Regions from separate parts of the Enterobacter wuhouensis genome, predicted to be linked through region 4. Evidence: predicted binding sites of a transcription regulator. Region 4 holds the regulator's gene; each other region holds the start of a gene.
The links. The regulator CRP, encoded in region 4, controls carbon source genes, mostly activating them, when cyclic AMP is high. The targets are predictions, from matches to a motif close to ATGTGANNNNNNTCACAT.
Positions count from the first base shown of each region.

Region 1: serC (3-phosphoserine/phosphohydroxythreonine transaminase) is a predicted target of CRP. The motif match lies at 5,440-5,457, and genes of this name have one in related genera.
Region 2: VPX56_RS02020 (YjcB family protein) is a predicted target of CRP. The motif match lies at 4,765-4,782, and genes of this name have one in related genera.
Region 3: VPX56_RS15745 (YfcZ/YiiS family protein) is a predicted target of CRP. The motif match lies at 2,408-2,425, and genes of this name have one in related genera.

Region 1 covers NZ_CP142124.1:1,689,061-1,696,788, reverse strand. The annotation lists gene ihfB (integration host factor subunit beta) at 1-73, opposite strand, end outside; gene rpsA (30S ribosomal protein S1) at 244-1,917, opposite strand; gene cmk ((d)CMP kinase) at 2,029-2,712, opposite strand; gene aroA (3-phosphoshikimate 1-carboxyvinyltransferase) at 2,898-4,181, opposite strand; gene serC (3-phosphoserine/phosphohydroxythreonine transaminase) at 4,252-5,340, opposite strand; gene VPX56_RS08045 (DUF421 domain-containing protein) at 5,503-6,195, opposite strand; gene ycaO (30S ribosomal protein S12 methylthiotransferase accessory factor YcaO) at 6,323-7,728, shown strand, end outside.
Region 2 covers NZ_CP142124.1:408,445-416,172, forward strand. The annotation lists gene VPX56_RS01990 (FliA/WhiG family RNA polymerase sigma factor) at 1-156, shown strand, start outside; gene motA (flagellar motor stator protein MotA) at 164-1,027, shown strand; gene lafU (putative lateral flagellar export/assembly protein LafU) at 1,027-1,950, shown strand; gene VPX56_RS02005 (C40 family peptidase) at 1,962-2,726, shown strand; gene parM (plasmid segregation protein ParM domain-containing protein) at 2,807-3,856, shown strand; gene VPX56_RS02015 (hypothetical protein) at 3,849-4,364, shown strand; gene VPX56_RS02020 (YjcB family protein) at 4,421-4,702, opposite strand; gene VPX56_RS02025 (EAL domain-containing protein) at 5,244-6,809, shown strand; gene soxS (superoxide response transcriptional regulator SoxS) at 6,816-7,142, opposite strand; gene soxR (redox-sensitive transcriptional activator SoxR) at 7,241-7,699, shown strand.
Region 3 covers NZ_CP142124.1:3,300,722-3,308,449, forward strand. The annotation lists gene fadJ (fatty acid oxidation complex subunit alpha FadJ) at 1-473, opposite strand, end outside; gene fadI (acetyl-CoA C-acyltransferase FadI) at 473-1,783, opposite strand; gene VPX56_RS15745 (YfcZ/YiiS family protein) at 2,018-2,302, opposite strand; gene fadL (long-chain fatty acid transporter FadL) at 2,675-4,021, shown strand; gene mlaA (phospholipid-binding lipoprotein MlaA) at 4,066-4,818, opposite strand; gene VPX56_RS15760 (formate/nitrite transporter family protein) at 5,135-6,055, shown strand; tRNA gene VPX56_RS15765 (tRNA-Arg) at 6,131-6,202, shown strand; gene VPX56_RS15770 (WbuC family cupin fold metalloprotein) at 6,253-6,729, shown strand; gene VPX56_RS15775 (hypothetical protein) at 6,758-6,934, opposite strand; gene lpxP (kdo(2)-lipid IV(A) palmitoleoyltransferase) at 7,014-7,728, shown strand, end outside.
Region 4 covers NZ_CP142124.1:4,392,173-4,399,900, forward strand. The annotation lists gene VPX56_RS21030 (phosphoribulokinase) at 1-175, shown strand, start outside; gene VPX56_RS21035 (OsmC family protein) at 262-666, opposite strand; gene crp (cAMP-activated global transcriptional regulator CRP) at 977-1,609, shown strand; gene VPX56_RS21045 (YccS/YhfK family putative transporter) at 1,666-3,753, shown strand; gene argD (bifunctional acetylornithine/succinyldiaminopimelate transaminase) at 3,750-4,970, opposite strand; gene pabA (aminodeoxychorismate synthase component 2) at 5,058-5,621, opposite strand; gene VPX56_RS21060 (putative adenosine monophosphate-protein transferase Fic) at 5,652-6,236, opposite strand; gene ppiA (peptidylprolyl isomerase A) at 6,343-6,915, opposite strand; gene tsgA (MFS transporter TsgA) at 7,194-7,728, shown strand, end outside.

The DNA of each region.
Region 1 (7,728 bases), 2.1 Mb from region 4:
CATCTTCCACAGCCTTCGCTGGGACATGCGGCTGCTGACTGGCAAGTCTTTCAATCAATTCTGACTTGGTCATGATTCCTCCGGTTCCTTTCAAACCAATTAGCTGAACAGCTCATTAAACAAGGGCGGCCGTAGCCGCCCTTTGTTATTGATTACAGGACGAATCCTGTAATCTGTCAAGTCTGCTCCTCATCCTTATCGCTGTAAATGCGTTACAGCTCAAATGATGCTGAGAACTTGATCTTACTCGCCTTTAGCTGCTTTGAAAGCTTCAGCCATTGCGTTGTTAGAGAAGTTTGCATCTTCCTGTTTGTTAACAGTTGCGATTGCATCTTTCTCATCAGCTTCGTCTTTAGCACGAACAGACAGGCTGATTGCACGGTTCTTACGGTCAACACCGGTGAACTTAGCTTCAACGTCGTCGCCAACGCTCAGAACCAGAGTTGCATCTTCAACGCGGTCACGTGAAGCTTCGGAAGCGCGCAGGTAACCTTCAACGCCGTCAGCCAGTTCTACGGTTGCGCCTTTAGCGTCAACTGCAGTCACTTTACCGTTTACGATTGCGCCTTTCTTGTTCAGTGCAACCCAGTTGTTGAACGGATCTTCTGCGAGCTGCTTAACGCCCAGGGAGATACGCTCACGCTCTGCGTCAACCTGCAGAACAACTGCAGCGATTTCGTCGCCTTTTTTGTATTCTCGTACTGCTTCTTCGCCTGCAACGTTCCAGGAGATGTCAGACAGGTGAACCAGGCCATCGATGCCGCCGTCCAGGCCGATGAAGATACCGAAGTCAGTGATAGACTTGATTTTACCTTCAACACGGTCGCCCTTGTTGTGGGTTTCCGCGAACTGCTGCCATGGGTTGTTTTTGCACTGTTTCAGGCCCAGGGAGATACGACGACGTTCTTCGTCGATATCCAGAACCATCACTTCCACTACATCACCAACGTTAACAACTTTGGATGGGTGGATGTTTTTGTTGGTCCAGTCCATTTCGGAAACGTGCACCAGGCCTTCAACGCCTTCTTCGATTTCAACGAAGCAGCCGTAGTCGGTCAGGTTGGTAACGCGACCAGTCAGTTTAGTACCTTCTGGGTAACGCTTAGCGATAGCTACCCATGGATCTTCGCCCAGCTGTTTCAGGCCGAGGGATACACGAGTACGTTCGCGGTCGAACTTCAGCACTTTAACAGTGATTTCGTCGCCAACGTTCACGATTTCGCTTGGGTGCTTAACGCGTTTCCACGCCATGTCGGTGATGTGCAGCAGGCCATCAACGCCGCCCAGGTCAACGAATGCGCCGTAGTCAGTGAGGTTCTTAACGATACCTTTGACTTCCATGCCTTCCTGCAGGTTTTCCAGCAGCTGATCGCGTTCTGCGCTGTTTTCGGATTCGATAACGGCACGACGGGATACAACAACGTTGTTACGCTTCTGGTCCAGCTTGATTACTTTGAACTCAAGCTCTTTGCCTTCGAGGTGCAGGGTGTCACGGACTGGACGAACGTCTACCAGTGAACCTGGCAGGAACGCACGAATACCATTCAGCTCAACAGTGAAGCCGCCTTTAACTTTGCCGTTGATAACACCGACCACAGTTTCAGCTTCTTCGTAAGCTTTTTCCAGCGTGATCCAAGCTTCGTGACGTTTAGCTTTCTCACGGGACAGCAGGGTTTCACCGAAGCCGTCTTCTACTGCATCCAGAGCAACGTCAACTTCGTCACCAACCTGGATTTCCAGCTCGCCCTGGGCGTTTTTGAACTGCTCTGCCGGAATGGCGGACTCAGATTTCAGACCGGCGTCAACCAGTACTACGTCTTTGTCGATAGCAACAACAACACCACGAACGATGGAACCCGGACGGGTTTCGATTGTTTTTAAGGATTCTTCAAATAGTTGAGCAAAAGATTCAGTCATGTTTAATCTTCAGGTTAATATTAACGTCCACCTGGCTCCGTGCCGGATGGGGTTGTTTCACATACCCGCCGTCAATCCATTGCAGCGGGGGTACTGCTAAATCGGTCGCGATTACGCGAGTGCCAGTTTTTGGCGCGCATATTGTAGCGCTTTTTCAATCACTTGCTCAATAGTTAAACTGGTTGAATCCAGAACTAATGCATCTTCTGCAGGAACAAGTGGGGCGACGGCGCGGTTACGATCGCGGTCATCGCGCTCTTTTATCTCGGATAAAAGGCGATCAAAGTTAACACTAAACCCTTTCTCCTGCAACTGAAGCATGCGGCGTTGAGCACGTTCTTCCGAGGAAGCGTCAAGGAAAATTTTTACTGGCGCATCAGGGAAAACGACGGTTCCCATATCGCGCCCATCGGCAATCAGACCCGGGGCCTCACGGAAGCCACGCTGGCGACGCAGCAGCGCTTCGCGAACGCGTGGGAATGCGGCAACCTGGGAGGCCGCGTTAGCGACGTCCTGAGTACGGATTTCACCGCTAACGTCTTCCCCTTCAAGGATCACTTCGAGGTTGCCGTCGGTGGAGACAAAACGCACATCAAGATGCGCAGCCAGCGGTACCAGCGCCTCTTCTGACGCAACATCCACGTGGTGGTGCAGCGCAGCCAGAGCCAGCACGCGATAGATTGCTCCCGAATCTAAAAGATGCCATTGCAATGCTTCCGCCATCGCTTTACACAGAGTACCTTTCCCTGCGCCACTAGGCCCATCAATGGTGATTACCGGGGCAACTGCCGTCATCGTTTTCTCCTTAATTAAGGCATACCGTTAACATGAACGCCGCGCATTATACGCGCCAACGTGCGCAACTGTTACCTTTGCGTGCAAATTACGGAATGATTGAAGCTGAGTGTAGAAGAAATGGGCAGGAATGAACGTCAGGAAGCGTAAGGAAATGCCGCACCCGATGATGCGGCATGATGTTATCAGGCCAGCGTACTGATGCGCGCCAGCTGCTCGAAGTAGTCCGGGAAAGTCTTGGCGGTACACTTTGGATCGAGGATAGTGACAGGCGTATCGGACAGCGCCACCAGCGAGAAGCACATTGCCATACGGTGATCGTTATAAGTGCCGATTTCGGCAAACTGCAGTTTTGCCGGCGGGGTCACGCGAATATAATCTTCACCCTCTTCTACCTCTGCCCCGACCTTACGCAGCTCGGTCGCCATTGCGAACAGACGGTCAGTTTCCTTCACGCGCCAGTTGTAGATGTTACGCAGCGTCGTCGTGCCTTTGGCAAACAGCGCCGCCGTGGCAATGGTCATCGCCGCATCAGGGATATGGTTCATGTCCATATCGATGGCGTTCAGCTCGCCGTGGGTGCAGGAGATGAAGTCATCGCCCCAGGTGACAACCGCGCCCATTTTTTCCAGCACGTCAGCAAAGCGGATATCACCCTGCACGCTGTTACGACCGATACCGGTCACTTTTACCGTGCCGCCTTTAATGGCGCCCGCGGCGAGGAAGTAGGATGCCGAGGAGGCATCGCCCTCAACCAGGTAGTTGCCCGGAGACTGGTACCGCTGCGCGCCGCGAACCACGAAGCGTTGGTAAGACTGGTTTTCAACCTCAACGCCGAAGGTTTTCATCAGGTGCAGCGTGATATCGATATACGGTTTAGAAACCAGATCGCCCTTGATGCTGATAACCGTATCCTGCGGGGCCAGCGGTGCGGTCATCAGCAGCGCGGTCAGGAACTGGCTGGAGACGCTACCGTCAACCTCAACGCTACCGCCGGTAAAACCGCCGCGCAGGCGAAGTGGCGGATAGTTTTCCTGCTCCAGGTACTCAATCTGCGCGCCGCCCTGACGCAGGGCGTCAACCAGATGGCCAATCGGGCGCTCTTTCATACGCGGTTCGCCGGTCAGCACGATGTTATTGCTTCCCAGACACAGGGCCGCCGCCAGCGGACGCATCGCGGTCCCCGCGTTGCCCAGGAACAGCTCAAGCGCTTCCGTACACTGCAATGCCCCCCCGTTGCCGATCACTTCACAACGGGTACGGTCAGCAGACAGCGTGTAGTGAACTCCCAACGCTTTCAGCGCATTGAGCATATGGCGAACGTCATCACTGTCCAGCAGGTTTGTCAGGACGGTGGTGCCGTGTGCCAGAGCTGCCAGCAGCAGAGCGCGGTTCGAGACACTTTTTGAACCAGGCAGATTGATGGTGCCATCTACCCGCGCGATAGGTTGTAACGTCAGGGATTCCATGAAAACTAAACTCTCAACTCAACATAATAAAAACCCCGCAGCAGCGGCTGTGGGGGTGAAAACAGCGCGATTAACCGTGACGACGTTCAAAGTCGATCATGAAATCGGTCAGGGCCTTAACGCCTTCCAGCGGCATCGCGTTGTAGATTGAAGCACGCATGCCCCCCACCACGCGGTGGCCTTTCAGCGCGTGCAGGCCCGCAGCGAACGACTCTTCCAGGAATACGCTATCCAGGCTGCTGTCTGCCAGCTGGAACGGCACGTTCATGCGGGAACGGTTGGCTTTCGCCACGTCGTTGCGGTAGAAATCGCTTTTATCAATCACGCCATACAGCAGTTCAGCCTTCTGCTGGTTAATCTTGTCCATCTGCGCAACGCCGCCCTTTTGCTTCAGCCATTTGAAGACCAGGCCAGAGAGATACCAGGCAAAGGTTGGTGGGGTGTTGAACATCGAATCATTGTCGTTCAGCACGGTATAATCGAGAATCGACGGACAAGACTTATGCGCTTTGCCCAGCAGATCTTCACGTACGATAACGATGGTCAGGCCCGCCGGGCCGATGTTTTTCTGTGCGCCGGCGTAGATAACGCCGTAACGGCTGACGTCCAGAGGCGTGGACAGAATGGTCGATGAGAGATCTGCCGTTACCACCACATTCTCGCCAAAGTTTGGCTCTTCATGAATAGCGATACCGTCGATGGTTTCGTTCGGACAGTAATGCAGATATGCCGCGTCACCGGAAAGCTGCCACTCGCTCATTGGCTTAACGCCACGCAGGCCGTCAACGGTCACTTTGGCATCGATAACGTTCGGTGTGCAGTACTTGTGCGCTTCTTTAATCGCACTGGCCGCCCAGTAGCCCGCGTCAACGTAGTCAGCCGTCGTTTTATTGCCCAGAATGTTCAGCGGGATCCCGGCAAACTGGCCGCGTCCGCCGCCGTGGCAGAACAATACTTTGTAGTTCGAGGGAATGTTCAGCAGATCGCGAAAATCCTTTTCTGCCTCTTCCGCCACCTGAATAAACTCTTTACCACGGTGGCTGATTTCCATCACCGACGTACCCAGACCGTTCCAGTCACACAGCTCCTGCTGAGCCTGTTTAAGTACATCCGCCGGTAACATTGCCGGACCTGAACTGAAATTAAAGACTTGAGCCATTTCCCCTCACCACGCTAAAAGCCATAAGTTATAACTGTGGATATCGGTTTTATCATTCAGTGACACGCGCCGCAATGTCTAAAACTTATGACCCGTAAAATGTGGCGCACGTCACACAAAACAATCTGCCATCTCGGTGTCACAAAACCGACAAATTGGCTGTCAGGTAAGACGTTTAGCCCGGCTAACCTTCGTCCATTCGGGATTTGCACAGCGAGGGCATAATTGATGATCGCCCGCATGCATCCCCACGACATGGCTGCATTTTATACAGGCATACTCCCCGGTTTCAGGTACGACCCTGAACCGCTCAATCAGCATATCCGGCAGGATACACAGGCCGGGCTTAACGTCGTCGTCAGCATAGTAATAGACGCTGATTTGCCCATTGGTTTCCATTATCGCCAGCCGCACCTGTCCCAGCTGTTCCACGCTGCTCAGGCGCAGCTCCATAAAGAACTCAAACTCGGTCATGTTGGCACTTTTAACATTCTGCCAGGCCAGCTGCCCGTCTTCTACAATCACCACCGGTTTGCCTTCGAGAAGATCTTCCAGTTTTTCGCTTTTCGACATTAGCCACATCACCAGCCGGTACAGCAATGCCAGCGAGACGAAGACGATAAACACCGGCACCATCGGCACATCGTCATAAAACGCCACGTCCCCCGCCGCCGAGCCCAGCGTCAGGATGATGAGCACTTCAAACAGTGACATCTGCCGAACGCCGCGCCGCCCGGTGATTTTGAGAAACAGGAAGACGAGAACAAAGGTATACAGGCTGCGCAGCGCCACTTCCCACAGAAACTCGGGGGGAACTTTGTCAAACGCCATCCGCTGGAGATCGAAAGCTTTCATTTTTCTATGCCTTAACAGTAGGTTACTGTCACTAAGCATAGCCCAGCCATTTATTTTCGCCGAAGATAGCACCCGTCACGCAAAACCCGTATCATTGCGCGCTTTACGTACGATAAAAGTGAACGCCATGACCCAAACGTTTATCCCCGGCAAAGACGCCGCTCTGGAAGATTCCATCGCTCGCTTCCAGCAGAAACTGACCGACCTCGGCTTTAATATCGAAGAGGCCTCCTGGCTGAATCCGGTGCCTCACGTCTGGTCCGTGCATATTCGCGACAAAGACTGTGCGCTGTGCTTCACCAACGGTAAAGGCGCGACGAAAAAAGCGGCGCTGGCCTCTGCGCTGGGTGAGTATTTTGAACGTCTGTCGACCAACTATTTCTTCGCCGACTTCTGGCTGGGTGAAACCATCGCCAACGGCCCCTTCGTTCACTACCCGAATGAAAAATGGTTCCCGCTGACCGAAGACGATGAACTGCCGGAAGGCATTCTCGATGGACGTCTGCGCGCGTTCTACGATCCGGAAAACGAACTGACCGCCAGCATGCTGATTGACCTGCAGTCTGGTAACGAAGACCGCGGTATTTGCGCCCTGCCGTTCACCCGTCAGTCTGATGAGCAGACCGTGTATATCCCGATGAACATCGTTGGCAACCTGTATGTGTCCAACGGCATGTCTGCCGGTAACACCCGCAACGAAGCGCGCGTGCAGGGTCTGTCCGAAGTCTTCGAACGCCACATCAAAAACCGCATCATCGCCGAATCAATCAGCCTGCCTGAAATTCCGGCCGACGTGCTGGCGCGCTACCCTGGCGTGGTAGAATCCATCGCCAAACTGGAAGCGGAAGGTTTTCCAATCTTTGCCTACGACGGCTCGCTGGGCGGTAAATATCCGGTTATCTGCGTCGTGCTGTTCAACCCGGCTAACGGCACCTGCTTCGCCTCCTTCGGCGCACACCCGGACTTCGGCGTGGCGCTGGAACGTACCGTGACCGAACTGCTGCAGGGTCGTAGCCTGAAGGATCTGGACGTGTTCACCCCGCCAACCTTCGACGACGAAGAAGTGGCCGAGCACACCAACCTGGAAACCCACTTCATCGACTCCAGCGGCTCGATCTCCTGGGATATGTTCAAGCAGGACGCGGACTATCCGTTCGTTGACTGGAGCTTTGCAGGCACCACCGAAGAAGAGTTCGCCACGCTGATGGCTATCTTCAACGCGGAAGATCGGGAAGTCTATATTGCTGACTACGAACACCTGGGCGTCTACGCGTGCCGTATTATTGTGCCGGGCATGTCCGACATCTATCCGGCGGAAGATCTGTGGCTGGCGAACAACAGCATGGGCGCACACCTGCGTGAAACCCTGCTGGCCTTACCGGGCAGCGAGTGGGAAAAAGAAGATTACCTGAACCTCATCGCCCAGCTGGACGAAGAGGGCCACGATGACTTCACCCGCGTGCGTGAGCTGCTGGGCCTGGCAACCGGTAAAGACAACGGCTGGTACACGCTGCGTATCGGTGAGCTGAAAGC
Region 2 (7,728 bases), 840 kb from region 4:
AGCCTTGATGAGCGTGAGCAGTTGATTCTCACCCTCTATTACCAGCAAGAGATGAGCTTAAAAGAGATTGCGTTAGTCCTCGACCTTACCGAGGCGCGCGTCTGTCAGCTCAATAAAAAGATCGCTCAGAAGATCCAGTGTTTTTTCCAGAAGTGAAAGGTATATGCAAAAGTTTCTCGGTATTTTCATTATTTTCGCCTGCGTCGTAGGCGGTTTTCTTATGTCCGGCGGGCGCCTGGCCTCGTTCTGGCAGCCCGGTGAGATCATCATTATTCTCGGCGCCGGTATGGGGGCGATGGTGCTTGCTAACCCTAAAGCGGTTTTGGCGGAGATGTACCGCCAGTTTCGCGGCATTATGCGCAAAAACGAATATACCGATGAGTACCAGCGCCAGCTGCTGATGCTGCTGTATGAACTGCTCGAGCTGGTGCAGGACGGCGGCCTGAAGGTGCTGGATGAGCATATCGAAGTGCCGGAAAGCAGCCCGCTGTTCCAGAAGTACCCGCTGATCCTGCAGAACAAAGCGATCATCACCTTTATTGCCGATAACTTCCGCCTGATGGCGATGGGTAAAATCAACGAGCACGAGCTGGAGGGCATCCTCGAGCAGGAGCTGGTGGCGATGGAAGAAAACCTTCTGCAGCCGTCCCGTTCGCTGCAGCGTACGGCAGAGGCGATGCCGGGCTTCGGCATCTGCGCGGCGGTACTGGGGATCATTATTACCATGCAGTCCATCGACGGCTCCATCGCCGTGATCGGCGTAAAAGTGGCGGCCGCGCTGGTGGGCACCTTCCTCGGCGTCTTCTTCTGCTACTGCCTGATGGACCCGGTGGCGAACGCCATGGAGCAGCGCACCAAAAAGCAGATGGCGGTTATCGAATGCGTGCGTACCGTGCTGGTTAATCATGTGGCGGGTAAACCGACGCTGCTGGCGGTGGATGCCGGGCGCAAAATGCTGCCGCTGGATTCGAAGCCGACCTTCGCCACGCTGGACGGCTGGGTGAATCAGATGACGGGTGAATCCTGATGCGGGGCAATCGCGGAAAAGAACACACCACGATCATTAAACGCTCCTCGCGCAAAAGCCATGATGCCTTTCATGGCGGCGCGTGGAAGGTGGCGTTTGCCGACTTTACCCTGGCCATGATGGCGCTGTTTATGGTGCTGTGGATCATGGGGTCGGTAACCGAAGAGGAGCGTAAAGAGATCGTCTCCCAGCTAAACGGCCAGTCGATTTTCGATGGACAAACGCTGTCGCCTATCACCCAGCCGCACGGGATGGGCGGCAAGATTGCCGTGACCGAAAAACGCGATACCGACGCGCAAAAGAACAAGCACCATAAAGAGGCCGCTACGCCAGCCGCCATGGCGAAAAGTGAAAGCCTGGACGATGTGAAATCGCGTTCTCAGAACGAGATTGAAGATCTCGCCCGCATCATCATGAAAATCACCTCAGCCTATGATGCACAGTCAAACCTCAAAATTGAGATTGTGCCGCAAGGGTTGCGCATCCTGATCACCGACGATCGGAAGCGAGAGATGTTCCAGCGCAGCAGCGCGATCCTGACGCCGTTCTTCAAGCGGCTGTTAACGGAGTTCGCCCCCGCGCTGAACAAGATCGACAACAAGATCATCATTACCGGACACACGGATGCGACCCGCTTTCGCGATCAGGATCTTTACAACAACTGGAACCTGTCGGGAGAGCGCGCCATGCAGGCCCGCAAGGTATTAACCCATGCCGGTCTGGATCAGAGCAAAGTGCTGCAGGTCAGCGGGATGGCGGATCAGATGCTGATCGACCCTGATAATCCCCTTAGTTCATCGAATCGACGCATTGAGATTATGGTGCTCACCCAGTCTGCCAGCGAATCGCTGTATCAATTCTTTGGCCAGCACGGTGAAAAAGTGATTAAGCCGATAGTCGACAGACTCTCGCAGCAGAATTAAATGGTTTTACGATGTCCACCTTTATTCAAATCCAGAAGCTGGCGTGTCTGGCCCTGATCGTCGGGCTGATGATGGCGTTGAGTGCGCCCGTCGAGGCGGCCCCGCGCAGCCAGATAAAAACCGAGGCGGAAAAGGAAAAAGCCTCGAAGGCCAGAATGCGTAATAAAGCACTGCTGCTAAAAAAAACGCAGCTGCGCGTGACGGTCGTGCCCTTAACGCCGGAACAGAAGCGACGTGAAAGCGAAAAGCGACGCCTTGAACGGGCGGAAAACCGCGAATGGCTGGCGATGCACAAGCGCTGGCAGCCGGGCAGGTTGTCCACCGATATGATCTGGGAGCCGCTGCCGGGAGAGAAAATCAGCCCACGGCTACAGGCCTCGTTAAAGAAGGTGATCTTTCAGCTGCAAAAGCAGATAGGAAAACCCTACGTCTGGGGCGGGCAAACGCCTGAAGAGGGGTTTGACTGCAGCGGCCTGGTCTTTTACGCCTTTAACCCCGTGCTAAGCCGCAACCTGCCGCGTACCGCTAACGGTATGTTTCAGGATAGAACCTTACGCCCGATACGGCAGGAAAAACTGCGCCGTGGCGACCTGGTCTTTTTCAACATCAACCAGCGGCCTGGGGCTGACCACGTCGGCGTTTATATCGGCGAAGGGCAGTTTATCGAGGCCCCGCGCACCGGGCTGACTATCCGCGTAAGCCAATTATCCGACGCTTTCTGGCAGGACCACTACCTCGGTGCCCGCCGGATATTAACTGAAGAGGCCGTGCTGTGACGGCCTGACGCTGAATACCCCCTCAAGGTATGCGCCGCCAGGGATGGCCCCCTTATTCAAGAGTGACTGAGAACCTTTTTATGAACCAGATGCGTAAAAAATTCGCCATTGATGATGGCTCCACCAACGTAAAAATCAGCTGGATTGAGAACGGCACGCTGAAAACCGTCGTCTCCCCGAACTCCTTCCGCAAAGACTGGAAGAGTGCGGCCCTGCTGCGCGGCCAGGCGGTGCATAACTACACCATCGGCACCACCAAATACACCTACGACGCCACCTCCGATAAGGCCCTCTCCACGACCCATATCGACTACCAGTACGACGATTTAAACCTGCTGGCGGTGCACCACGCCCTGCTGCAAACGGGCGTTGAACCGTGCGACGTGGAGGTTATTGTTACGCTGCCAATTACCCAGTTCTACAACCCGGACGACTGCCAGCGTAACGAGGAGCGCATCGAGGCGAAGCGCAAAAACCTGATGCGCGACATTACGCTGAACAAAGGTGAACTGTTCCGCATTGTCGACGTACAGGTGATGCCGGAAAGCCTGCCCGCCGCGCTCTCGCACCTTCTCAACTCGAACGTGAATGAATTTACGAAGTCGCTGGTGATTGACTGCGGCGGGACCACCCTGGATATGGGCGTGATTGTCGGTGAATTCGACGACGTGTCGGCGATTTACGGTAACAACGAGATCGGCGTGGCGATGGTGACGGATGCTACCCGCAAGCTGCTGGCCGCTGCGGATAGCGATTCCAGCTATCTGGTGGCAAACGAGCTGATCAAGCGCCGTCACGATCTCGATTTTGTACGCAGCGTGATTAACGATGAATCCCGCATCGACGAGATCCTGGAAAAGATTGCCATCAAGATCCAGGAGCTGGGCGACCAGGTGGCCTACGAAGCGAAGAAATTCGCCAAGAATCCGAACCGCGTCTATCTGGTCGGCGGCGGCGCGCACCTGATTGAAGGGGCGATCCGCGAGGTGTATGCGACGCTCGGTGACCGCGTTGTCAGTATCGATAACCCGCAGAGCGCGCTGTCCCGCGAAATTTGCCTTTATCACTCCGAATCAGGGGCGCAGAGCGTAGAAGAACCCCTGATGGCAGAGGTGGGTGAGGATGCGTAAGGGGCAGATTCGCCGCGTCAATCTGTCTCTTCACCTGACGCCGGAGCAGTCGCATGCGGATCTGCGTGCGATGCAGCAGCTCCAGAAGTGGCACCAGTCGGTGAATCAGTCGGCAAGCGTTGATGATTCAAATATGGAAATTCGCGCGTTTCATCGCGACGTCTACCTGGCGGGGCTGCAGCTGTTTCTGATGGACCCCGCGCTTTGTCACCATGTGGCCGAGTCGCTGGGGCGCGAAAATCTCACTCTTGAGACGTTGCTGAGTGAACTTCAGCCCGAGTTGAAGCCGGATGCGCCGTCGGCGCAGCTGGAGGAGCTGCAAAAAATTCGCGACGAAGTGGCTGCGCTCAGGCCGCTGATGGAACAGCACAAGCTGGCGCTGCAGCAGCTGCGGCTGGCGGCGAAAAACGTCAGTGCGCCAGCGCCAGAGCGCGATAATATTGAAGTGAGCAAGGTTGACGCGCCGGTAGAAAAAATGCAGAAAATTCGCCAGAAAGGGATTTTCTGAGGCGGTCATTTGCCCGGTTGCGCTGTGCTAACCGGGCAGGAACAGATCGAACGCTATCAGGTAATGACCATCGGCCAGTCTGGGGGCGTGTGGCTCATTGCTTCAACCATCACCACTTTAATGTTTTCCCACACGGCGGCGATATCCAGCAGGGTAATTCCCAGCAGGCCGGTCGCGAACCAGCAGGCTGCGCCAACGCCCAGCAGGGTACTGATCACCGCCAGGCCGGCGTAGTCAGATTTACGAAACTGAATGTTCAGCGTGCTGGCTAAAAACATCAAAACCGCGCTGAATAATGGCCAGCGCAGGAGAACCATGCTGGTGGTAATGGTTGCCATAGAACCCATCCTCAACAAAACAGACGAACTGGAATGAAACGGTGTTTTTCGTTACATAAGATGTGTGAACTATATCACACTTGCTGTTTTATTCGCCAGTGTCTGAGAAGGGGGTCATCTGCCCTGGGCGTGGCGTGGCAGATTTTCTTGCCGGTGTTCAGCAGGCGCAACGCTCTCGCTCATGGCGTCTGATTATTTATAAATCAACGCTAAAAATAGCCGCGAGGAAATAGCAGAAAATTTCATGTTCATGTTGTACTTTTTTCATGCTGCGAGAAGTATGGCTTAATCAAAGATCCTCTGTTGTGTTATCTTAAAACCTCCTGTCCATGCTGGATAATTATTTTCCTTAATTGAAACGGAACGAATACTTTCAGTTTAGCTTACGGGAAAATATTATCGTCATAACTAAAATTAAGATTTTTAATACCAAAAGTCAGTTGCTAACTTCGTATGATTCATGCAACGTAATCACCTCTTTAACTAAGCATCCGGCCTTCATAACTACAGGCGTACAAAGTGCAGGGATATAGGGCGGGAAATGAATCGTAGCGCGCGGCGCAAGATGCTCAGGATCGTAGGGATTATCATGGTAGTGATGCTACCGGTGATGCTTGCGCTATGGTTTGCCCAGCTAAGAGCCGTGTCCGAAACAAGCGCCCAGCTACGCACCTTCGCTGAACTGGCTTTAGATAAAACAGAGCTGGTTATTCATCAGGTTGATCTGGCTCGGGACGACGCCGAAAAATATCAGGGTAAACTTTGTACGCCGGACCATCGTCAATATATGTTGAACGTTGTTCGGGGCCGTCTTTTTGTCGCCGATTTAATTTATGCCGAAGGTCAGAATTTTCTTTGTTCGACCGCGATGACGCCCGATCGCCCTTACGCAATTCCTGCCGCGAATTACAAACGTAAACCCGACGTTGCCATCTATTATTATCGCGATACGCCATTTTTTACTGGCTATAAAATGACGTATATGCAACGCGGCAATTATGTCGTCGTGGTTAATCCGCTTTCATACAGCGAAGTGATGTCGTCCGATCATTCACTCGCGTGGGGTGTCTATGACACGGTGACCAACGCCTTTTTTTCCGTGAGTCAGACAACCAATGCCGCTTTATTAAATTCGATGATTCGACATAAGGAATCGTCATTTCAAAAAGATGGCCGCTTTTATACGGTCGTGAATTCCGGCAAACGTCCCATTGCTGCCATTGTATCGACGTCCAATAAGCGCTTTTATGAAATCCTCTATCACCAGGCCACATTGACGCTGCCGCTGGGGATGATCTGCAGCATCATTATTCTGCTGGTGTGGTCGCGTACCCATCGTGAGCTTAATTCGCCGGGACGTTTGCTGCACAGGGCGCTAAACAAGCGCCAGCTTTGCGTACACTATCAGCCGATTATCGATATCAAGAATAATCAGTGCGTTGGGGCGGAAGCCCTGCTGCGCTGGCCAGGCTTTAACGGACAGGTGATGAGCCCGGCGGAGTTCATTCCGCTGGCGGAAAAAGAGGGGATGATTGAGCGCATTACGGACTATGTCGTTGAGGAAGTGTTCAGCGACCTGGGGCATTTTCTGGCCGCCCATCCGCATCTGTATATTTCAATCAACCTGTCGGCCTCTGATTTCCACTCCTCACGCCTGATCGCCATGATATCCGACAAAGCGCGGCACTACTCGGTGCGCGCGCAGCAAATCAAAATAGAGGTGACGGAACGCGGGTTTATCGACGTGCCTAAAACCACGCCGGTCATTCAGGCTTTCCGCCAGGCTGGGTATGAGGTGGCGATCGATGATTTCGGTACGGGGTACTCTAACCTGCACAACCTCTACTCGCTGAACGTCGATATCCTGAAAATCGACAAATCCTTCATCGACACCTTAACGACCAACAGCACCAGCCATCTGATTGCTGAGCACATTATCGAGATGGCGCAGAGCCTGCGGCTTAAAACCATTGCGGAAGGTGTCGAAACGGCTGAGCAGGTGAGCTGGCTGTTAAAGCGCGGCGTGCAGTTCTGTCAGGGATGGCACTTTGCGAAAGCGATGCCGCCCCAGGAATTTATGACCTGGCAGCAGCAACCTTTGCGCTGATACGCTTTAGTTCAGCTGATGGCGGTAATCGCTCGGCGTACGGTCAAACTCGCGGCGGAATACGCGGGAGAAGGTTTGTTGCGACACGTAGCCCAAATCCATCGCGATGTCGAAAATCGGCCGCTGCGTCGATCGCAGCGCCTGCGCCGCCAGCAGCAGCCTGCGCTGGCGAATATACTCGCCCAGCGTCTGATGCATGACGGTGCGGAACATTCTCTGTAAATACCACTTCGAATAGCCCGATTTTTTAGCGACCACATCAATGTTCAACGGTTGGTCGATATGTTCATCAATCCATTCAATAAGCGTCTGAATAATCTGCTGATGCGACATAAGGTTGCCCCTCTGTAGATACAACTATCTCTGTTGATTCGTCGTTTTGTCTGCGGGGGAGTATAATTCCTCAAGTTAACTTGAGGTAAAGAGGTTTTATGGAAAAGAGATTGCCGCGAATAAAAGCGCTGTTAACCCCGGGCGAAGTGGCGAAGCGAAGCGGCGTGGCGGTATCGGCGCTCCACTTCTATGAAAGCAAAGGGTTAATTAAAAGTATCCGTAATGCCGGCAACCAGCGGCGCTACACCCGCGACGTGCTCCGCTACGTGGCGATTATCAAAATAGCGCAACGCATCGGGATCCCCCTGGCGACCATTGGCGATGCGTTCGGCGTTCTGCCGGAGGGGCATACGCTGAGCGCGAAGGAGTGGAAACATCTTTCTTCCCAATGGCGGGAGGAGCTTGACCGCCGTATCCACACGCTTGTGGCGCTGCGCGACGAGCTGGACGGCTGCATCGGCTGCGGGTGTTTGTCGCGCAGCGATTGTCCGCTGCGTAACCCGGGCGACAGGCTGGGCGAGCAGGGGACGGGGGCGCGGCTGCTGGAGGAGGATTGAGTGTGTGCGGCCGGTTTGCCGGGTGGCGG
Region 3 (7,728 bases), 1.1 Mb from region 4:
AGGCGCGGCAGGCGCTGTGTTCCCCCCGATCCCGGCAACAGGCCTAACTGCACTTCCGGCAGGCCCAGAACGGTTTTTGCATCGTCGGTACAGATGCGGCTATGGCAGGCCAGCGCCAGCTCAAGGCCGCCGCCCAGACAGGCACCGTGAATAGCGGCGACAACCGGGATCGACAGCGCGTGGATCTCGGCCATCACCTGCTGCCCCTGACGCGCCAGCTCTTCGGCTTCCTGTGCGCTTTGCGCGCGGGCGATCATGTTGATATCCGCCCCGGCAATAAAGTTGTCCGGCTTGGCCGAAATAAACACCAGACCACGAATGGCTTTGTTTTCGCGGATCTGCTTGAGCATCGCGCGCACCTGAACGCCGAACTCGGCCTTCAGGGTATTCATCTTTTCATCAGGTACATCAATGGTCATAACGGCGACGTTATCGAGGCGAACCGTCAGGTTAAATGCAGATGTCATTTCCATTATTCCGCCTCCAGAACCATTGCCGCGCCCAGCCCACCCGCCGCACAGGCGGTGACAAGTCCAAAACCGCCGCCTCGGCGACGCAGCTCATGTAAGGTTTGCGTAATCATACGCGCGCCGGTCGCCGCGAACGGATGGCCGTAGGCAATTGAGCCGCCCAGCACGTTGAATTTGCTTTGATCCACTTCGCCGGTTGCATGCGCACGCCCCAGCACATCGCGGGCAAAACGTTCGCTGCGCAGCAGCTGCACGTTGGCCAGCGTTTGCGCGGCAAAGGCTTCATGCATATCGATCAGCGTTAAGTCTGCAAGCGTCAGCCCCGCGCGATCCAGCGCCAGCGGCGTAGACCAGGCCGGTCCCAGCAGCATGTCTTGCCAGACATCAATAGCGGTGAAGGCATAGCTGCGCAGATACCCCAGAGGCTTAATCCCTAATTCTTTGGCGCGGGACTCCGTCATCAGGATCACCGCAGCAGCCCCATCGGTCAACGGCGTGCTGTTGGCCGCCGTCACGGTGCCGTGCTTGCGGTCAAACGCCGGGCGCAGTTTGGCGTAGTCCGCCAGCGTTGAGGCGCCGCGAATATTGTTGTCTTCTGAGAGCGGTTCACGATAGGGCGGGATATAGGCGGTCATGACCTCGTCGGTCAGTTTACCTTCCGACCAGGCTTTTGCCGCAAGCTGGTGCGAACGGTGCGCCAGCGCGTCCTGCTGCTCGCGGGTGATGCCATAGGTTTTCGCCATCTGCTCGGCGGTGTCGCCCATGCGCAGGCCGGTGGAGTATTCGGCTACGGCGGGAGGAACAGGCAAAAGGTCGCGCAGGCGAAGGCGAGAGAAGAGCTTGAGCTTCGCACCGGTGGTGCGGGCTTTATTGGCATCCACCAGGATGCGCGCCAGCTTCTTGCTCACACCGATAGGCAGTACCGAGGAGGAGTCGGCCCCGCCGGCAATCCCGGCACGAATAGTGCCTGCCATCAGGCTCTCGGCAACGTTAGCCACCGCCTGGAAACTGGTGGCGCATGCGCGGCTGACGCTGTAGGCATCGGTATGCACATTCATTCCCGTCCCGAGCACGATTTCACGCGCAATGTTGGGCGCTTCCGGCATTTGTACCACCTGGCCGAAAACCAGCTGTTCAATGACCTCAGCGGGAATTTCGCTGCGCGCCAGCATCTCCCCTACCACCATCTTCCCAAGTTCGACAGCCGGTATACCGTGAAACGCTGTCGCCTGACGCGCAAACGGCGTGCGAAGCCCGCTGACAATAGCAATGCGGTCACCCTGGCGGGTGATAAGCGGTAATGCCTGACTCATAACGCTCCCCTGTAAAATTTTGCGCAAACATAAAGTGGTCTGACCTGATAACAGTCTTAACCATTTTTTTACATTCAGCCAATCGGGGAAACGAAAAAGTGCGAGCTAAGGCACAGAGAAGAAAAAGAAAATGCCACGAGGTAAAAGCAAAACGGTAACCCGTAGGTTACCGTTTTTAGTGTTTGCCCCTCTCCCGTGGGAGAGGGTCGGGGTGAGGGCACCAGACTGCAGAAATTAACGCAGGCCTAACTGGAAAATCAACGTTTCAGCTTCGCAGGCGAAGACAAAGTCGATGTCCAGCTGCACGCCGCCTTCCACTTCCGTGAAGGTGGACTTGATGTCACACGGATCGGATTCGACATCGCGCGCGCGTTTGCTCAGCGCGGCCAGCGTTTCTTCTGCTTCAGCACGGTTAGGGAACACACGGCTGTAAGAGGCGGTGCAATCGGTGTTGTCCATGATGGTGCCAACATCCATACAGCAGCAAACCGGGGTTTCATCAGCACTGCATTTACTCATAGCTCAATTTCCTCTGTATTCGCGCACGGCGCGAGATAAACACGATGCTGATATTTTACGCCCCCGCGCAGGCAGCCTCCAGCCGTTAATGACGCAAAATGGGATAAGTGACCGATATCACACTAAAAAATGATCTAAAACAAAAATCGCCCTTTTGGATGAGTAGCGATGGTCACAATTTTGCCAACCAGATCTCGTTTCAAGAAACATGTTTGAAAATATTAATAAACAAACTTGCAACATTCTAGCTGGTCAGACCTATACTCACGCCACTGGTCTGATTTGTATGTATTACCGCAGACCCTACACTTCGCGCTCCTGTTACGGTATGTAACAATTATTGAATAAAAATAACTCAATGAGGTTATGGTCATGAGCCAGAAAACCCTGTTCAAAAAGACTGCATTAGCAGTTGCAGTGGCAATCGTCTCAACGTCCGCCTGGTCAGCGGGCTTCCAGCTTAACGAATTTTCTTCCTCTGGCCTTGGCCGTGCGTATTCCGGGGAAGGTGCAATCGCAGATGATGCAGGTAACGTAAGTCGTAACCCTGCGCTGATCACCATGTTTGACCGTCCAACGTTCTCTATCGGTGCTGTTTATATTGACCCGGACGTGAACGTGACGGGTAAATCAGCCTTAACCGGACAAAGCGCCAACCAGGATAACATCGCGCCAAGCGCATGGGTTCCTAACATGCACTTTGTGATGCCAATTAACGATCAGTTTGGCTGGGGTGCATCCGTAACCTCTAACTACGGTCTGGCAACCGAGTTTGGCAATAATTACGAAGCCGGCATTTATGGCGGTAAAACCGATCTGCAAACCGTTAACCTGAACCTGAGCGGTGCCTATCGCCTGGACAGCAACTGGAGCTTCGGTCTGGGCTTCGATGCGGTTTACGCGAAAGCCAAAATCGAGCGCTACGCGGGTTCTCTGGGGCCAATTCTGGCGGGCCAGCTCTCGGGCCGTGTTCCTCCATCGTATCTGGATGGGATCAGCTCGCCTGACGACCAGATTGCGCACCTGAAGGGCGATGAATGGGGCTTCGGCTGGAACGCGGGTATCCTGTATGAGTTGAATAAAGACAACCGCTGGGGCTTGACCTATCGCTCAGAAGTGAAAATTGACTTTGACGGCGACTATAAGAGCTCCATCAACCCGAACCTGAGCACCATTCTGGGGAATATGGGTCTGGCAGGTCTTCCGGCTGGTACCGGCGGCAGAACCGAGAACGGTTCACTGTCTCTGCATTTACCTGAAATGTGGGAAGTGTCCGGCTATAACCGCGTTGCGCCGCAGTGGGCTATCCACTATAGCCTGACCTACACCAGCTGGAGCCAGTTCCAGGAGCTGAAAGCAACCGGCAACAACGGCCAGACGCTGTTCTATAAAGACGAAAGCTTTAAGGACGCCTATCGTATCGCGCTGGGTACTACCTACTACTACGATAAGAACTGGACCTTCCGTACCGGTATCGCATTTGACGATAGCCCGGTTCCGGCTGACAAGCGTTCCATCTCCATTCCGGACCAGGACCGCCTGTGGCTGAGCGCCGGTATGACGTATGCCTTTAACGATGATGCCTCTATCGACGTTGGCGCATCCTATATGCATGGTCAGAACGTGAGCTTCACCGAGGGCGAAGGCCCGGCTGCCTATACCTTCCACTCTGACGGTAAAGCCTGGCTGTTCGGCACCAACTTCAACTACGCGTTCTAATCGCGCAGGAATGAAAAAAGGTGAGCCTCGCTCACCTTTTTTATTTATTCCGAATCGATATCTTTTAATTCATTCTCGATTGCTTTCGCATTCGGATTATCTTCCGGCTTCAGCTTGCCGCCGTTGGCAATAAAGTCATGATTCTGGAAGTAGGCTTCCCGCACCATAATATACGGGTCTGAAGACTGGCGCAGCAGGCCGTCGGAGTCGAGCAGCTGTGCGCGCGTCTCAATGCCTTCAACCGTCCATTTCCCAATAGACAGCGGCCAGGTCAGCCAGGACAGCACCGGATAGAGCGTATCTACCGCATCGCCGCCGTCGTCACGAACAGTGAAGCTGCCGTAGAATGGCAGGTGAACGTAAGGCCCATAGCCAACGCCATAGTGCCCCAGCGTGCTGCCGAAGCGGTGAGGCTGCTCGCGCTGCAGTTTTGGGTTCGCCATGCCTGCAACATCAATGAAGCCGCCCATCCCCAGAATGGTGTTCAGGAAGAAGCGCGTAAAGTGCACCATCCCCTGATACGGGTCGCCCTGCAGGAAGAAGTTGACCATGACGGCAGGCTCTTCCAGGTTGCTGGTAAAGTTGCTCAGCCCGTTACGCGCAGGCTGTGGAACGTAATCACGCCAGGCCACTGCGACCGGCCGGACTACATAAGGGTCCAGCACGTTGTAGTTAAAGCTATACATTGAACGGTTAAATCCTTCGAGAGGATCGGACCGTCCCGTTTGATCTCCAGAGCTGGCGCAGCCCACGAGCATCGTTGCGCCCAGCGCAAGCGCCGACAGCCGAAGTTTCATAAATATCTCCCTGTTCAGTATGGCTATCGTTGATTGCCATCCGTAACGAAGCGCCTGGCGCTCCGTCTGAAAACGTGCAAGTGATTGTAACAGCACGTTTCCCGATGTCTATGAGCACAATTACGGGCAGTAACCACCGTTACTCTAATCTCAGCATAGCCTGGCTTTTAGAATTCGTTTCGTCGGCAATTTTATAATGACTTTGAAAGAGATGTATCACCTTTGTTGCCATTGTCGGCAATTTAAGAGCATCCCCACGGGAATTCCGTTGAAAGCCGCTACGCTTAAAAGAAAGGTCCCTCACCGTGGAGTGGTTATGAAGGAAGTTAACGAAGAAAAAATTGGCGAAGAAAGAGAAATTGAAAGTGAGGAAAAAGACCGGGGAGAAGAGATTGAAATCGACGAAGATCGCCTCCCCTCGCGTGCGATGGCGATTCATGAACATATTCGTCAGGACGGCGAAAAGGAGATGGAACGCGACGCGATGGCGCTGCTATGGTCCGCCGTGGCTGCGGGTTTATCGATGAGCGCGTCACTTCTTGCGAAAGGGATATTCCACGTTCAGCTGGAGGGGGTCCCCGGCGGTTTTCTCCTTGAAAACCTCGGTTACACGTTTGGCTTTATTATCGTCATCATGGCGCGCCAGCAGCTGTTTACCGAAAACACCGTCACCGCCGTGCTGCCGGTAATGCAAAATCCGACCCTCGGTAATTTTGGTTTACTGATGCGCCTGTGGAGCGTGGTGCTGCTGGGAAACCTGATTGGTACGGGCATTGCGGCCTGGGCGTTCGAATATATGCCGATATTCGATGAACCCACCCGGGACGCATTTGTGAAAATCGGTATGGACGTAATGAAGAATACGCCCGTAGAGATGTTCTCGAATGCGATCATCTCCGGCTGGATCATCGCCACTATGGTGTGGATGTTTCCGTCAGCGGGAAGCGCAAAGATCGTGGTAATTATACTGATGACCTGGCTTATTGCGTTAGGGGATACAACGCATATCGTTGTCGGTACCGTTGAAATTCTGTATCTGGTGTTTAACGGCACGCTTCACTGGAGCGACTTCTTCTGGCCATTTGCCCTGCCAACGCTCGCCGGTAACATCTGCGGCGGTACCTTTATCTTTGCATTATTGAGCCATGCCCAAATCCGCAACGATATGTCGAACAAGCGCAAGGCTGAGCTAAAGGCACAGGAAGAGAATGATAAATCTGCAAAAAAATCGGCCTGAATGGTGACTCTTTGAGCAGTCAGGCGGCAATGCGCTTAACGCAAAGTGTAAATAAGGCTATACTCGTGCCGCCTCGTCCCCTTAGTTAAATGGATATAACGAGCCCCTCCTAAGGGCTAGTTGCAGGTTCGATTCCTGCAGGGGACACTTATTGCAACGTCTTCAACAGCCCCATATCACCCCTTCAGGCGGCTTAAATGAAACAAATTACCCTTCAGGATTTGCAGCAACAAAGCGAAGCTGCGGCGACGTCCCCGCGCCTGCGCGCTCACCGTAATTTCCACCCTGAACTGAGCGATCCCGTTCAACGCCTGGCCATTGCGATGGAGCCGGGAACCTATGTCCGCCCTCATCGCCATCCGCACACCTTTGAACTGCTGCTTCCGCTGCGCGGACGCTTTGTGGTGTTGAATTTTAACGATGAAGGGATCGTAACCCGTCGCGTCGTGCTCGGCGAAACGTGTATGGCGCTGGAGATGGAAGCGGGAACCTGGCACGCCGTGCTATCGCTCGATCCTGGCGGCGTGATTTTTGAAGTCAAACACGGCGGCTACCAGCCCGTGGCCGGGCATGATTTCGCTGGCTGGGCGCCGGCCGAAGGCGAAGCCGGAACAGCCCAATTGATGGCGTGGTACAAACAGGTACAGCCGGGGGACGCGGCCTACAAGGCCTGATGTCCACTGCATATATCCAGCAACAGGTCTACAGAGAGCCTGTTGCTGATATAAAAACAACAAATTCAATCGCCTTCCTGTCAGCCGCTTTTTTAATCAAAAACGATCGATAGCACATATCGTATAACGGTGCTACATTATGCCGCCCACCAAACGTCAGCAATGGCCAGGCAACGCCGTAAAGATCGGTAAAGCCTGCAACCATGACCTTGTCCTACGGTCTAATTGGCACGTGGTATCGCAATAAGCGGTACTTTTACCGGCTTTACATAGGTTCCACTATTTTGTCTGAATCCTCATTTAAGCGCGCGTTCTTGCACCCGCGTTACTGGTTTACATGGTTTGGTCTTGGCGTGCTTTGGCTGCTGGTACAGCTTCCATATCCCGTTATTCGTATCCTGGGTTCTAAGTTAGGCAGTGCTTCACGCCATTTCCTGAAGCGCCGCGAATCTATTGCCCGTAAAAACCTCGAACTTTGCTTTCCGCAGTACAACGCGGAACAGCGTGAAAAACTGATTGCTGAAAACTTCAAATCCATCGGCATGGCGCTGCTTGAAACCGGGATGGCCTGGTTCTGGCCTGATGAACGCGTCCGCAAATGGTTTGATGTCGAAGGGCTGGAAAACCTGAAGCGTACGCAGGCGCAAAACCGCGGCGTGATGGTTGTCGGCGTCCACTTTATGTCCCTCGAACTGGGTGGACGCGTGATGGGTCTGTGTCAGCCGATGATGGCGACCTACCGTCCGCACAACAGTGCGCTCATGGAGTGGGTACAGACACGCGGCCGCATGCGCTCCAACAAAGCCATGATCAGCCGTAATAACCTGCGCGGCATGGTCGGGGCGCTGAAGAAAGGGGAAGCCGTCTGGTTTGCGCCCGATCAGGATTACGGGCGTAAAGGCAGCAGCTTTGCCCCCTTCTTTGCGGTAAAAGACGTTGCCACTACCAACGGCACCTTCGTCATTTCGCGTCTGTCCGCAGCTGCCATGCTCACCGTGA
Region 4 (7,728 bases):
CCACTTCCGCAATCTGGAAGGCATCGATTATCCCTGGCTGCTGGCGATGCTGCAGGGCTCGTTCATTTCCCACATGAATACGCTGGTGGTGCCGGGCGGAAAAATGGGGCTGGCGATGGAGTTAATTATGACGCCGCTGGTCCAGCGACTGATGGAAGGGAAGCAGATCGCGTGAGTTGTTTTGCCCGGTGGCGCTGCGCTTACCGGGCCTACGGTCGTGCTTTTGTAGGGCGGGTCAGCGAAGCGCCACCCGCCAAAAGATTAAGCCTCGATCACCTCATACGAATGGGTGATTTTTACCGCTTTCTCCAGCATTAACGCCACAGAGCAGTATTTTTCCGCAGAAAGGTCTACGGCGCGTGATACCGCGGCATCTTTCAGCTCTTTACCGGTCACGATAAAGTGCAGATTAATATGCGTGAACAGGCGTGGCGCCTCTTCGCGACGTTCTGACGTGAGCTTCACTTCGCAGTCGGTCACATCGTGACGGCCTTTTTGCAGAATCGACACCACGTCAATCGCGCTGCATCCACCCGCCGCCATCAGCACCATTTCCATCGGGCTTGGGGCCTTGTCGCCGGAGTTACCGTCCATCAAAATCTGGTGCCCGGAAGCGGATTCGCCCAGGAACGTTAAACCTTCAACCCATTTCACACGCGCTTGCATATTCATTAACTCCAACGTTGCATTTTTGGTGACAGATTACGCGCGCGTTACATTTCTCGCAACGGAAGGCGACCTGCATCATGCTGAAGCGAGACACCAGGAGACACGCGGCAAAAGCTATGCTAAAACACTCTGGATGCTACAGTAATACATTGACGTTACACATGTATGCAGAGGACATCAAACTTTACTGGCTGCGAAAATTACGACAGCCGACTTCCCAGGGTATGGGTAAGAATTCGATTGCAACCCCAGAGTCCGGATGCATCTTATGACTCTGGTGACAGCTTATAACAGAGGATAACAGCGCATGGTGCTTGGCAAACCGCAAACAGACCCGACTCTCGAATGGTTCTTGTCTCATTGCCACATTCATAAGTACCCATCGAAAAGCACTCTGATTCACCAGGGTGAAAAAGCCGAGACGTTGTATTACATCGTTAAAGGCTCGGTGGCAGTGCTGATCAAAGATGAAGAAGGGAAAGAGATGATCCTTTCTTATCTGAACCAGGGCGATTTCATCGGCGAACTGGGCCTGTTTGAAGAAGGCCAGGAACGTAGCGCCTGGGTTCGTGCAAAGACAGCATGTGAAGTGGCTGAAATTTCTTACAAGAAGTTCCGTCAGCTGATTCAGGTTAATCCTGACATCCTGATGCGTCTCTCTTCCCAGATGGCGCGTCGCCTGCAGGTCACCTCTGAAAAAGTCGGTAACCTGGCGTTCCTGGACGTGACCGGTCGTATCGCACAGACCCTGCTGAACCTGGCGAAACAGCCAGACGCAATGACCCACCCGGACGGCATGCAAATTAAAATTACCCGTCAGGAAATCGGTCAGATCGTCGGTTGTTCCCGTGAAACAGTAGGCCGTATTCTGAAAATGCTGGAAGATCAGAACCTGATCTCCGCGCACGGTAAAACCATCGTGGTTTACGGAACCCGTTAATTCGGTCAAACGGCGTGCCATCTCAGGGTGGCACGCCGTTTTTGTCTCTATTCCCCATGTGGCGCAGGCTGATTTATCACCCGGAAGTTAACTACGCACTGCGACAAACGTTGGTGTTGTGCCTTCCCGTGGCCGTGGGCCTGATCCTCGGACATCTTCAGCAAGGCCTGCTGTTTTCCCTCGTGCCCGCCTGCTGCAACATCGCCGGTTTGGACACGCCGCATAAACGCTTTTTCAAGCGCCTGATTATCGGCGGCTGCCTGTTTGCCGGCTGTAGCCTTGCCGTACAGCTCCTGCTCGCCCGTGATATTCCGCTCCCGCTGATCCTGACCGTGCTGGCGATGACGCTCGGCGTAACGGCGGAGATCAGTTCGCTTCACGCGCGCCTGCTGCCCGCCTCGCTGATTGCCGCCATATTCACCCTGAGCCTCGCGGGGAATATGCCGATATGGGAACCGCTGCTCATCTACGCCCTCGGCACGCTGTGGTACGGGCTGTTTAACTGGTTCTGGTTCTGGCTGTGGCGGGAGCAGCCGCTGCGTGAATCCCTGAGCCTGCTCTACGTGCAGCTGGCGGATTACTGTGAAGCCAAATATACCCTGCTGACCCAGCACACCGATCCGGAGAAATCCCTTCCGCCGCTGCTGGCGCGCCAGCAAAAGGTGGTCGACCTGATCAGCCAGTGCTATCAGCAGCTGCACATGCTCGCCGCCAATAAAAACCACGAGTACAAGCGGCTGCTGCGCACCTTCCAGGTGGGGCTGGATCTGCAGGAGCATATCTCCGTGAGCCTGCACCATCCGCAGGAGGTGCAAAAGCTGGTCGAGCGCAGCCACGCCGAAGCGGTGATCCGCTGGAACGCCCAGACCGTGTCGGCGCGCCTGCGGGTGCTGGCCGACGATATTCTCTATCACCGCTACCCGACGCGCTTTAACATGGACAAACCGCTCGGCGCGCTGGAAAAAATTGCGCGTCAGCACCCGGATAACCCGGTCGGCCAGTTTGCCGCCTGGCACTTCAGCCGCATCGCCCGCGTATTGCGTACCCAGCGCCCGCTTTATCCTCGCGACCTGATGGCGGATAAACAGAAGCGTCTGCCGCTGCTGCCCGCCCTCAAAAGCTACCTGTCGCTGAAATCCGCCGCCCTGCGCAACGCCGCGCGGATAAGCGTCATGCTCAGCATCGCCAGCCTGATGGGTATGGCGCTGCATCTGCCGAAACCCTACTGGATCTTAATGACCGTGCTGTTCGTGACGCAGAACGGCTATGGCGCCACGCGCGTGCGTATTTTCCACCGGGCTGGCGGCACGATGGCCGGGCTGATTATTGCGGGGGCGACGCTGCATTTCCACGTGCCGGAAGGGTATACGCTGGTCGGGATGCTGGCGATTACGATGGTGAGCTATCTCATCATCCGCAAAAACTACGGCTGGGCGACGGTGGGCTTTACGGTTACGGCGGTGTACACCCTGCAGCTGCTCACGCTCAACGGCGATCAATTCATTATTGCCCGCCTGGTCGATACCCTGATTGGCTGCCTGATTGCCTTCGGCGGCATGGTCTGGCTGTGGCCGCAGTGGCAGAGCGGATTACTGAGGCAAAACGCCCACGACGCGCTGGAGGCCGATCAGCAGGCCATCCGCCTGATCCTGAGCGACGATCCGCAGCCCTCCCCGCTGGCCTACCAGCGCATGAGGGTCAACCAGGCGCACAACGCCCTGTTCAACTCGCTCAACCAGGCGATGCAGGAGCCGGGCTTTAACTCGCACTATCTTGCAGACATGAAGCTGTGGGTGACACACAGCCAGTTTATCGTCGAGCACATTAACGCCATGACCACGCTGGCGCGCGAGCACACCATGCTCACGCCGGATCTGGCGCAGCGCTATTTGCAGTCGTGTGAAATTGCGTTGCAGAGGTGTCAGCAGCGTCTGGAGTACGACGCGCCGGGCGAGTCGGGCGATTCCAATATTCTCGAAGCGCCTGAAACGCTGACCCACGGGCCGATGAGCACCCTGGAGCAGCACCTGCAGCGCGTTCTGGGACATTTGAACACCATGCACACCATTTCATCGGTGGCATGGCGTCAGCGTCCGCATCACGGGATTTGGTTAACGCGTCGATTAAAGCGAACCGAGTATTAACCCTTAACGATCTTCGCGACCGCCGCGGCAAAACGGCTTAACCCGTCTTCAATATCCTTCTCTTCCACCACCAGCGACGGCGCAAAGCGCATTACGTCCGGTCCGGCGTTGAGCACCATCACCCCTTCGTGCGCGGCGGCGTGCAGGAAATCGCGCGCGCGGCCTTTGTACTGCGGCTTCAGCTCGGCGCCAATCAGCAGCCCCATGCCGCGGATTTCGCTGAACACGTCGTACTGCTCATCAATCTGCAGCAGGTGCTTGACAAACAGCTCCCGCTTCGCGTTGACGCCGTTCAACACCTCCGGCGTGTTGATGATATCAAACGCCGCGCTCGCCACGGCGCTCGCCAGCGGGTTGCCGCCGTAGGTAGAGCCGTGAGAACCAACGTGGAACGCAGAGGCAATATCCTGCGTCGTCAGCACCGCGCTGACCGGGAAGCCGCCGCCGAGCGCTTTGGCGCTGGTCAGGATGTCCGGCGTCACGCCGTAGTGCATGTAGGCAAACAGATCCCCGGTGCGCCCCATGCCGCACTGCACTTCATCAAAGACCAGCAGCGCCTGATGCTCGTCGCACAGTTCGCGCAGTCCTTTCAGGAACTCCGGCGTCGCCGCCGTCACGCCGCCTTCGCCCTGAATCGGCTCAACGACGACCGCGCAGGTATGGTCATCCATTACCGCTTTTACCGCGTGCAGATCGTTAAAGGGCACGTGAACGATGTCGGCTGGCTTCGGACCAAACCCGTCTGAGTATTTCGGCTGACCACCAACGGAAACGGTAAAGAACGAGCGTCCGTGGAAAGCGTTATGGAAGGCGATGATTTTGGTTTTGTACGGGCTGTGGCGCGTGGTTGCGTAGTAGCGCGCCAGCTTAAAGGCGGTTTCGTTGGCTTCAGTGCCGGAGTTCATGAACAGCACGCGCTCGGCGAAGGTGGCATCGATGATCTTACGCCCCAGGCGCAGCGCCGGTTCGTTGGTGAACACGTTGCTGGTGTGCCACAGGGTTTCGCCCTGGGTTTTCAGCGCCTCCACCAGCGCAGGATGGCAATGACCCAGCGCCGTCACCGCAATGCCGCCCGCGAAATCCACATACTCTTTGCCCTGCTGATCCCAGACGCGGCTGCCTTTCCCTTTTACAGGGATAAACTCGGCCGGTGCATAAATCGGCAGAATGACTTCATCGAATGTCGCGCGGGTAATTGCTGGTTGTTCAGTTGCCATGTCATGACCATCCATTTTTATGTCACAGTGATTGTGAAAATATAATCACAAAATATGCATAAAAAATCACAGCAAGGCAACAGATATTCAGCGCTTAAGGAAATTCGCCAGCAGCTGGTGGCCCTGCTCGCTGAGGATGCTTTCCGGGTGGAACTGCACGCCTTCGAGATCCCACTCGCGGTGGCGAATCCCCATGATCTCCTGCGACTCGCTCCAGGCGGTCACGTCAAAGCACGCGGGTAAGGTTGGCGGGTCGATTACCAGAGAATGGTAGCGCGTTACGGTTAGGGGATTATTCAACCCGGTGAATACGCCCGTGCCGGCGTGCGTGACGGGTGACGTTTTGCCATGCATCACCTTCGCTGCGCGCACGATGGTCGCGCCAAACGCCTGAGCAATGGCCTGATGGCCGAGGCAGACGCCCAGAATCGGCAGCTTGCCTGCATAACGGCGTATCGCATCAAGCGAGATGCCGGATTCCGACGGCGTGCAGGGGCCCGGTGAGATAACAATTTTCTGCGGAGCCAACTTCTCGATATCTGCCAGGGTTATCTCGTCGTTACGGCGAACGACCACCTCGGCACCCAGCTCGCAGAAATACTGGTAAAGGTTCCAGGTGAAGGAATCGTAGTTATCAATCAGAAGAATCATGGCGGCTCCAGAAAAAAATGCCGCCCTATTTTACTCAGATTCCCGCGCTTCGCTCACTACTTTGGCAAAGATGGCGTTCAGGGCCGTTAAATCCCCCATCGCACCACTCTGGTTAGCCGCTACCCACTGCGCGGGATCGATATCACGCCAGTCCAGCGCGTAGCCCGCGTGGAGTGCCAGCTGCTCAAAGAAGATCCTCTGGGAAATGCCGTTACCGCGCATAAAAGGGTGCAGCATATTGATTTCACAGTAGTAATGGCTAACCCGGTCTGTAAATTCCTCTTTGCTAAGGCCGACCAGATAGTTGTCGTATTCCAGCGCGTCCATCAGGTCGTTCCCCATCTTCTCGATGTACTCGAAATGACAAAAAGGAATGTCGCCCTTAGCGATATCGGCGGTGCGGAACTCGCCAGCCAGCTTAATCTCTCTGCGGTACAGGTGGCGGTGAATGAGGCACAGGTGGGGCAAGCCGGGTGCAGAAGGCCCCAGCGCCAGCGACTCAATTTGAGGATCTGAAGGACCATTGCCTTTTTCGAGCTGGCAGCTGGCCTGAAAATTGACGTTACGCTGCTGTTCCCAGAGACGGGATTTTTGCTTATCGGTGAGTTTTTTCACTTAACGCCTCCCTGAATAGTCCGTTTGCCACAAGTATAAGCAGCAAAACGCGCTTTCGCAGGGAGGGAGACAAAACGCGGGCAAAAGAAACCCGCGTTCAGAAGAGTTACGGCAGAACTTTTGCGGAGAGGATAACCACCGGTTTTGACGGCACATTCTGGTACGGACCGACGTCGTGGGTCGGCACCTGAGAAATCTTGTCGGCCACGTCCATACCTTTCACAATCTTACCGAAAACGGCATAGCCAAAGTCGCGCTGGCCGTGGTCGAGGAAGGCGTTATCCGCCACGTTCAGAAAGAACTGGCTGGTCGCGCTGTCTTTATCCGCTGTACGCGCCATGGAGATGGTGCCGCGCTTGTTCAGCAGGCCGTTGTCCGCTTCGTTTTTGATTGGCGGGTTAGGCTGCTTCTGCTGCATCTGCTCGTTGAAGCCGCCGCCCTGCACCATGAAGCCAGGGATCACGCGGTGGAAGGTGGTGTTGTTATAGAAACCACTGTTCACGTAGTCGAGGAAGTTTTTAACAGAAACAGGGGCTTTCTGGCTGTTCAGTTCCAGCTCAATATTCCCGGCAGAGGTCGTCAGCAGGACGTGAGGGTCACCCTTGGCTGCCAGCGCAGCAGGGGAAACGGCAGAAAGAGCAAACACAGCTGCGACAGCCGCCAGTGTTGATTTGAGCATGAGAATTCCTTAACAAAGCGCAGTATAAAAAGCGAATGGCTTGATTCTAAAGAGCAGTATGAACGTAGACCAGCCTTTTACCTAATTTTACGAAATTGAAACAGTTGTAACCGCGCAAACGATTGGTTATAACGCCTTTTAGTGTGATCAGGATCACACTAAACCCTGCAATTAAGATCGAAAGTTTCCTAAAAGATTTAATTAGATCACTTTCCCGTCTAAAATCTGCCCGCTCAAACGCGATTAATGCGTTTTACTTTACTTTGAACAGGCCAGACATGACTAACAGCAATCGCATCAAGCTCACATGGATCAGCTTCTTCTCCTACGCCCTGACCGGCGCGTTGGTGATCGTCACCGGGATGGTGATGGGAAATATCGCAGACTACTTCCAGCTGCCCGTTTCCAGCATGAGTAACACCTTCACCTTCCTCAACGCGGGGATCCTGATCTCAATCTTCCTGAATGCCTGGCTGATGGAAATCGTCCCGCTGAAAACCCAGCTGCGCTTTGGCTTTGTGCTGATGGTCGCCGCCGTGGCGGGCCTGATGCTGAGCCACAGCATCGCCCTGTTCTCCGCCGCCATGTTCGTGCTCGGTCTGGTCAGCGGGATCACCATGTCGATCGGTACGTTCCTTATTACGCACATGTATGAAGGCCGCCAGCGCGGCGCGCGCCTGCTGTTTACCGACTCCTTCTTCAGCATGGCCGGGATGATTTTCCCGATGGTCGCCGCCGTTCTGCTGGCGCGCAGCATCGAGTGGTACTGGGTGTATGCCTGCATCGGTCTGGTCTACGTGGCGATCTTTATTC